DNA from 2 places in the Lactobacillus sp. ESL0228 genome. Region 1 is predicted to be linked to the other one. Evidence: predicted binding sites of a transcription regulator. Region 1 holds the regulator's gene; the other holds the start of a gene.
What was found. Region 1 encodes NrdR, which represses ribonucleotide reductase genes. Its sites were predicted from a motif close to ACACNATATATNGTGT; they were not measured.

Region 1 (4,732 bases):
CATGTGAATGAGTGGGGTATTACTCAATTGAAAGACTTACAGAATAATGTCTTTCTCTCTGAATAGAGTAATATCATGTTCATTCATTGATGTTAATTATACATAATTAATATCGTATTGCAAACTTTTTTAAAATTTAATGAAGATTGTTAGAGAATTTCTAACCACCTTTATCTAATTGTTAGATTGATAAAATACTAGACAAAAATGCTTCGAAATTAGTATAAGCATCAGTTTCATATCACTTAATGCTTTACTTTAATTGCGCCGATTAGGACCAGACACAACAATTTCCTTAGCCAGGAAATGAACTCTTTCCATTAATCGAGCTGCCTTAACGGGATCAATCGCATTTCTTGTTTCCTTGAAATGTTCCTTTAATTCTTCCATCGCCATATTTGAAGAAAAGAAGGTTGGTAAAACATTATCCATTCGAGCTTGCAGAATCACTGCAAGTACCTCATCACGTGACCATTGGCTAAGCGTTTCTGCACCGATATCATCAATAATTAATAGATCACATTGGGCAATTCGTTGAACCTCATCCGCCAAACTATTATCATTAAAATGACTTGACAAATTAGCAATAAAGGTTGGTAAATGCAAAAATATTACTTGTCTGTTCATCGCAGCCACTGTATTTGCAAGTCCAGCCAAAAGATAAGTTTTACCAACTCCAAAATCACCAGATAAATATAAACCCTGGGGATGATGATTTTTTGAATAATTCACTAAAAAAGTTTGAATATCTGCAATCGCAGGTGCCCGTCCCGGAGCCATTTCTACTTGACTTAAACGGACATCGTGTAATGCAAATGGTAAATTAATTAAACGCACGTTTTTTTTAATACTTTGCTCACGATCTTTTTCCAATTTGCTTTCTTTTGGTACATATTTTAGTGTGATTGCTTGACCACTTAAAATAAGTTCAGGACGATAGCCACTAGTTACCGGGTCATCATGCTCTTGCGAGAGATAATATTCATATAAACTTGATAGGCTATTATTAATAATTTCAGGTGTCAACCGATCTTGATATTGACTGATAAATTCATGAATTTTTGGATTATTCAAGATTTGCTTACGCAGGTTTTCATTATCGTGCCCTTGTGCTTTTGTTGCATTTCCATGTGCTAAAAATTTGTTGATTGGTTGCATAATTATCACCTATTTCATGCCGTTTTGATCTTCAAAATTTTTAAAGAATTGTTTTAGATCTGCCGTAGAGACATCAGTCTTTTTTGCCGACTTCTTTTTACTCCAATCGGTACCTTTTTCGACTGGTTTATGAGAATAAAAACTGGCTGAACGAGTCTGTTGCTTTTTGAATTTATCTTGTTCTCTTTTATCCATGTAATCAATCGCCTGTGCGCCACTTTGCACCCCATGTTGCAACCAATCATGCAAAATTTTGTTAGCTAGTCGGTATGATACATTCGGGGCACTTTTCAAACAGGCATAGGTCAAGATATTTAGTAAATCAGCAGAAATTCCTTTCTGATTATAAAGATTGTCAAGAACTTGATATTCACTAGCATCAACATAATCATGACGATCTGATTTTAGTTGATATATAAATTGAGCAGGAGACTTCGATTGTGCAAGTTGTAATACCTGCTGTTCTCGTATACTAAAATGTTTAATATCCTCACTTTTATTAGAAGCTTGCTCCTGCTGTTTAAGATTCTGGCGTGTATGCTCAGCATGAATACTGTTAGCAATTGTTTGTTTAATCAACGGCATATTCAAGTGGTAATCACCATGTAAACATGGCAAGGTTTCATCAACAAATTCCTGTTCGGACAAGCCATAAGTCCTCATCAAACCTTGAATAGCAGGACGATTTCGCTCAATTTCACTTCCAGCAATCTGATAAATTTCAAACTGCTGTTTCATAAATTCCCAGTCAATTTGTTCTGGAGGATTAATTTCGGCCGGTTTACTTTGCACAATCTGGTTTTCTTGTGCTGCTTTCTTAACCTCAGGAGAGGGATCAATTGCTTCTTCTTCTGACAACCGAAAAACATCAATAAAAGAGGCAGAAACATCTTTAGCAGACTTAAGGCCATTAATTTGACTGAACGATTTTTGACTTTCACGAGCAAATTCATGACTCAATGATTGAAACATCGTTATCCCTACTTTTTCCTTTAACAGACTAGTTAAAAGTGCCGTTGAAAAAAATTCACTGCTGCTAGGTACACGCTTCAAAGAGAAGAGTAAAATTTGTCCCATAATCTGATTTTCTAACTTACTAGTTCTGACTAAACCAACGGCTTCAAGCTTATGCAAACTCGATAATAGTTTGTTTATATCACAGTCAAGCTGTTCCTGCAGTATATAAATTCCCTTGGCATCAGACAGCATCGCTCCAGAGTCATAATCTTCAATCATGCTTAAATATAGCGACAAGGCTAGTGAACCAATTAACGGCTGATAAAGTTTAATTAGAACTCGTAAATCACCCGGAAAAATATCTACTCGGTTAGTAATAAAGAAAGGCTGTTTAGGATTAGGCGTTTCATACATCACTAATTGTCCTTCTCACGTTTGGCAATCATGTCTTCCATTGTCTTCATAAAACTAGACATATCTTTAAATTCACGATAAATTGAAGCAAAACGAATATAAGCAACATCATCCAATTCTGCCAACTCATCCATCACTAGTTGACCAATTTTTTTCGAAGAAATTTCACTAATTCCTTGCTGACGGACCAGATTTTCCACATGATCAACCAGTTGCTCAAATTGTTCACTGGTAATCGGTCGCTTTTGTCCCGCAGCCATCACTCCACGTAAAATCTTCTTACGGCTAAACGGTTCACGTGTGCCATCGTTCTTGACAACCAATAAAGGGGTGGTTTCTACTCGTTCAAATGTAGTAAATCGAAACCCACAATTTTCGCATTCACGTCGCCTTCTGATTGCCCGATTCTCGTCACTAGGTCGTGAATCAATGACTCGCGAGGCATTCTGTCTACAGTTAGGACATTCCATATTGTTCCTCCTTTTTTATTTTAACTAGTAAGTGACTTAATTTTTGATTTAATTCTTCGATAGTACCAGTATTAGTGATGACATAATCGGCTAATTTTTCCTTCTGAGCTAAGGGCATCTGACTATGAATACGTTTAAGAGCATTTCCTTTAGTTAAATGGTCACGCGCCATTAAGCGTTCAAGTTGGATTTTCTCTGGTACAGTCACTAAGATAGTGCGATCACAATAATTTTGACCTCCGGATTCAAATAACACAGGAGCATCAACAACAATAAACGGCTTCTGTAACTTCCTATATCGCGTAATTTTAGTCTGAATTTCCCGAAAAATCAATGGATGAGTGATCTGATTAAGAACTTGCAATTGTCGCTTATCACTAAAGACCATTTGTCCTAGATACTGACGATTAACTGTTTGATTAGAATTTAAAATTTTCTTACCAAAGTGCTTTACCACATCATTATACCCTTGTTGCCCAATATCCAAAATTTCGTGAGCAATCTGATCACAATCAATAACTGGCAGTTGCCTTTCTTTAAAGAAATCATCGACAGTACTTTTACCACTGGCAATCCCACCAGTTAATCCTAAAACTAATGTCATCAATAGGTTACCTGACAATAAGGGCAAAATGTCGTGCCACGACCATTAACCTTAATTTTTTCTAATGCCGTCCCGCAGCGTCGACAGGGTTCCCCTCGGTGCCCATAAACTAAAAGCATTTTTTGAAAATTGCCTGTCTCACCATTTGCATCTAGATATGTATGAATAGTTGTTCCTTTCTCAATGATTGCCTGCGCAATAATCTCATTAATATTGTCACGCAAATTATCCACTTGATTTGAGGGGATTTTACTAGCCAAACTTAGCGGATTAATTTTAGAGCGCCATAAAACTTCATCAACATAAATATTACCTAGACCTGCCACAACTGATTGATCCAGTAATGTATTTTTTATATTCTTTTTTTTATGTTTTAAACTGGTTCTCAAATAAGCCTTGGTAAATTCAGGAGAATTTGGTTCAAAGCCAAGTTTACTAATTCCAGTAGCTTCTCTTTCTGTTCCCGTCCTAACCAACTGCATTCTACCAAATTTACGCACATCATTATAGCGTAGTGCCGTACTATCTGTGAATGCAAATTGAACATGATCATGCTTGTTTTTAGGATCTAACTCATTAACCAAACGATACTTTCCCTCCATGCGTAAATGCGACACAACGGTAAAATTATCATTAAAACGAATTAGTAAATATTTAGCATAACGATCAATATTAATAACTTTCTTTCCGGTCAATTGATTAACGAATTCCTTAGGATCACTGGCAATAATTTTAGGATACCACAATGTTATTTTCTTGATTGTTTTGCCCGTAATTAGCGGCAGTAGTGTGCGCCGCACAGTCTCAACTTCTGGCAGTTCTGGCATTTATTATTACTCCTTTACTTGGCTTCAAACCAGTTATGACCATAACCCGAATCTGCAATTAGAGGAATATCAAGTTTGACGGCAGATTGCATTACTTGTGGAACAATTTTTGAAACAATTTCAAGCTCATCTTTAGGCACATCAAAGATCAATTCATCATGTACTTGAACTACCATCTTGGTCTTTAACTTTAATTCGTCGAGCTTATGCTGCATATTAATCATTGCAATTTTAATAATATCAGCAGCTGATCCTTGAATTGGTGAATTTATCGCTGTTCGCTCAGCAAAAGAACGTACATT
Region 2 (4,732 bases), on a different contig from region 1:
CGGCTCGTAGAAGTTCGCCTAATCCAATTACGTAAACCAAGGAAGTATCTTTAACAAGATTAATGATTTCATTGCCGATTGACGGTATCACAATTTTGTTTACTTGGGGAATAATAACGTGTTGAAGGGTTTGCCAGGAGTTAAGTTGGAGAACACGGGCACTTTCATATTGACCTGTAGGTACGGATTGAAAACCGCCACGAAAAATTTCTGCAAAATAAGCAGAATAATTAATAATTAAGGCAAATAAAGCGGCATCATAACGTTGGAAAATAATTCCAATGATTGGTAACCCATAAAAAATGAAAATAAGCTGCAGTAATAAGGGAGTTCCGCGCATAATCCAGACATAAAATTTCAAGAACAGCCTTAAGAGCTTAAAAGGAGACAATAAGCCTATACTAACAATAATTCCTAAAGGAATAGAAATAATAATTGTCCAGAAAAATAAAAGTAAAGTCATTTGCGCACCTGAAAGTAAAGAAGGCAAGATTGAGATAATGTAATTCATTGGTTAACTCCTTTATAATTCATTTTTCCAGTAGGTGCATGTTTTATTAGCTGTTGTGATCAAACATGCAAGAAATTATCTATAAGCATAACATAAATGATCTAAAGTTGATGTTTTAATTACCAATATTAACAGCTTTTCATGCAAAATGAATTTCAATTGAATTGAGACATATAAGATATTGCTCAAATAAGTATTAACAATTTAGTTTTTCTGCTAGATTGACATGATTTTCAAATTCTTACTCGTTTTTATATTTCTAACGTCTTTAGGAATAATATTAATCAAAGATATGTAAAATGAGTTGTAACTAATTGAGCAAAAGATTTACTGGACACTAATCATTGAAGTTTATAGTTAAAAGGTTATGCCCGCCACTATTTCACACCAAGGACTAGAAATTTCTTAATTTAAGAACTTAAAATTTCTATTTTGGTCCATGATTCATAGGATTATGCAACTCTTAATGATTCTTAATTGTGAAATGTTTTACGGCTTTGAGAAAATTTGAAAAATCTTGATAAACTAGAAGATGTAATTAAAGACTACGTTGAGTATTGCAATGCAAAAGAAATAAGGACAAATAAAAAGGACCAATCCTGATCGAATATCAAGAATTAGTCCTTAACTAAAAAATTAATAATTTATTCTAATCTAGAAAAAAGAATATTGTCTTTTAGACTGACTGTTTTTTAATTAGGTTGTATATTATTGTTCTGCAATTTCAATTTCAGTTGATTTATCCCATGATTGAGGTAATTTTCCAATCTCTTTTAACTTTTTAACAATTTGATCTAGAACAATTTTCCTGTCTTGGTCATTGGTAATAAAGTCAAGCTGATCGCCATCAATTTCCATTTTGGGCGAGTGATCATAATTTTCATACCATGGCTTATAATAGCGTAATAAGCGTTTATAATAGTCTTCAAGCGTTGCATCATAACTAAGTTGCTCATAAGGACGACCACGTTTTTTAATTCTTTTAAGCATTGTATTATATGACACTTTAATGTGAACTAATAAATCAGGGTTCTTTTTTGGCATATGATTAAGCTCAGTCATCATATTATTTAAAAGTTCATAGTATGTGTCAATTTCTTCTTTAGTTGCACGGCCTATATCGGCATTCATCTGGAAAAAGAGAGCATCTTCATAAATTGAGCGATCAAGAACATTATTGTCATCAGTCAATGCATCTTTGATACTTCTAAAACGTGTGTTTAAGAAAAATACTTGTAATAAAAAGGCATAATTTTTAGGATCTGCATAAAAGAGTGGTAAGACGGGGTTATCATCAACACTTTCATAAAAAGGTTTAGTTCCTAAATAATTAGCTAAAATACTGGTTAAACTGGATTTACCGGCTCCAATTGGCCCACTTAAAACAATAACTGTCATCACTTTCCTTCTTCATTATAAATTTCCAATCGTAAGCAGTTTATCGTCAATTTGCTTTAAAACTTCTTTTTTAGCAGTTTCATCGAGGATAAAATCAAACTGATCACCATCAATTGACATTTTCGGTGATGCGTTATAACTTTCATACCATGGCTCGTAATAATTAATCAAGCGCGAATAATAATCCTTTAAGCTGGGGTCCGTACTTATCTGCTCGTAAGAGCGACCGCGCTTTTTGATTCTATTTAGCATGGTATCAAGTGATACGTGAATATAGATCAATAAGTCAGGTTTTTTACTCGGATTACCTGGAGTATCTTCCAGCATATTTTTCAGCAAACTATCGTAAATTTTAAATTCTGTTGGATCAGCAACAGAATTTTCCGCATTCATTTTAAAGAAGAGAGCATCTTCATAAATTGAACGATCCGAAACACTGTTCTTTTCCTTAATTGCTTGATTAATTTGAGCCAAACGATGGTTGAGTAGATAGATATTAAGCAAAAAAGTATATCGTTTCATATCTTGATAATACAAGGGAAGGACCGGATTATTATCAACTCCCTCATAGAAAGCTTGTGTACCTAAATGTTCAGCTAAAATACTGGTTAAACTGGATTTACCGGCTCCAATTGGCCCACTTAAAACAATAACTGTCATCACGTTCTTTCTTAAATACTATATCTTGATTACTTTCTAGTTTAGTACAATATATAGTGGCAAACAAGAGGAAAATAAATTGAAATTGGATGGCAAATGTCAAGTGATTTTGTATAATACAGTACAATTTTTTGCTTGTCTATTGATCACAAAACATGTTACACGTGAAACTTATAAAAATCTTGGTTGAAACTCGAAAGAGATGTAGTTATGAATTAATCTCACGCAATTGAGGTGTTTCATAATTGTTAGACATACTGAGATACACCTAAATAATGATTATTACTCAGACTGTGTTTAAAAAAGTGACTGCTATAATGATGTTTTTGGAGAAACAGCTGTTTACTTAGTTGAACTGTAATTATCTGAACGATTTTATGATCAGCTTGTTAGGATAAATCAAATGGATACTTAAATTTATGTATATTGTTTTAACAATATTAAAAGATCTAACAAATAAAATACACGCCCCAATAAATATTGGGATCGTGTATTTAAAACTAATTAGTAAATGTTAAACTTTTTGATTACACCCCAGTTAAAGTTTAGTTTACTCTATTAGTCATTTGTTTTTTTTTTATATCTTCTGTCTTATCGTCAATTTTGTTTTCAACTTTATCTACGCGGCTACCAATTTTTTCTTTAGCATCTTTGGTTGTGCCAGTGATTTTGTCTTGCAAGCTAACGGAATCTTTTTCATGTTGCTCTTTAGTCTTAATATCGACAACAGTAACATTGACTTCAACTGTATCCAAGCCGGTCATTTCTTTGACTTTATCAAAAATCTTTTTCTTGATTTGGTCATATAACTTGGCTATTTCAACACCGTATTCTGCGACAATTTCAATGTCAACGGCAACTTGCTTTTTGCCAACTTCAACATTGATGCCATTGGTAACATCGTCGGTATTAACGATTTTATCAGCTAAGTTTGAGAAGAAACCACCATTAACTGTTAGGAGTCCTTTAATATCAGATAAAGCAATTCCAATAATTTTTTGAATTACCTTTGAATCATAATTTAAGTCACCTTTAACTTCGTGTTTTGAATTATTTTCTGTCATATAAATTTCCTTTCATATGTTTATTTTGTTTATTTGTTTTTTAAATTTTTAAGCAATGGTCCATAATGACCAACTAAAGCACCAACAACTAACATTACTATTACAAAAATCGTCTTAAAAAATCCCAATCCTATAAAGCAAAATGCTAATAGTATTCCAAGTATTGCACCACTTATTTCTGGAAAGTACTTTTGTAAATTTTCTTTCATTTCTGCCTCCTTTATTGAACTCGTTGTTCTGATTTAGCAGAAGAATGATAGTTTACAAATTTGATTTTGATTTTGGGCTTCTGCTCAATTCCTAAATATTGTTTGAGGTTTTTTTCCAGTTCTGCTAAATAATCATTAAGCAGGTTTGATACGTTTTCACTAGAACCGAGATCACCACTAATCCGTATTTTAATTTTACGATTAGTTAACCTTGAATCAACCTTGGCTTTGTTCAAATATGGTAAGTCCGCTAAAGAATTCATCACATAACCATTAATTGCTTTACTGGTGATTTTAACTTGTCCGTCCCGCTTATGAATTAAATTGAAGTATCGTTGTACTGGCCAGAATAAGATGGTTATCAAACTAATAACTAGTATTAAAAGGATAACTGCACTGATACCTACTAAGTACCAGGAAAAAATTGGGTTAAGCTTACCTAATGAAGGCAAGCTAATCTTTAAATATTGTTGCCAAAGATTATTATTTTCCCAAAGAAGGTAAACTGGTATGGGTAATAATAAAATTATCCAGAGGATCAGTAACCATTTTTTACTCCGCTTCAATTAATCACCATCCTTTCTTAGTATATCCTAATTATAATACACAATATTTAGTCAGCCTAATGATATGCACCAATCATATACAATATTGCGTTAATATATTAAAATAAAAAGAGCTACTTAAAGCAGCTCTTTAAAAAGGTATGATAAGATATTAACGATAATTTTCAGTTAATTTGCTTGCGGCTTCTTGATCCACAATTAAAGTAACGTTGCCATGATTTTGTAAAATGGAGGCAGGGACTTCTTCAGTTACTGGCCCCTCAACCATCTTCTTGACAGCATCGGCTTTATTTTCGCCAAAAGCCATGATTACAATCTTTTTAG

Region 2: a site for NrdR is predicted at 2,614-2,629, ahead of F5ESL0228_RS08080 (deoxynucleoside kinase). Genes of this name have one in related genera too.

The regions. Positions count from the first base shown of each region.
Region 1 covers NZ_REHJ01000008.1:468,114-472,845, forward strand. The annotation lists gene dnaI (primosomal protein DnaI) at 259-1,158, opposite strand; gene F5ESL0228_RS08370 (DnaD domain protein) at 1,168-2,529, opposite strand; gene nrdR (transcriptional regulator NrdR) at 2,532-2,999, opposite strand; gene coaE (dephospho-CoA kinase) at 2,986-3,603, opposite strand; gene mutM (bifunctional DNA-formamidopyrimidine glycosylase/DNA-(apurinic or apyrimidinic site) lyase) at 3,603-4,430, opposite strand; gene polA (DNA polymerase I) at 4,445-4,732, opposite strand, start outside.
Region 2 covers NZ_REHJ01000011.1:211,885-216,616, reverse strand. The annotation lists gene F5ESL0228_RS08090 (amino acid ABC transporter permease) at 1-511, opposite strand, end outside; gene F5ESL0228_RS08085 (deoxynucleoside kinase) at 1,220-1,909, opposite strand; gene F5ESL0228_RS08080 (deoxynucleoside kinase) at 1,925-2,572, opposite strand; gene F5ESL0228_RS08075 (Asp23/Gls24 family envelope stress response protein) at 3,115-3,633, opposite strand; gene F5ESL0228_RS08070 (DUF2273 domain-containing protein) at 3,663-3,842, opposite strand; gene amaP (alkaline shock response membrane anchor protein AmaP) at 3,854-4,408, opposite strand; gene F5ESL0228_RS08060 (glucosamine-6-phosphate deaminase) at 4,560-4,732, opposite strand, start outside.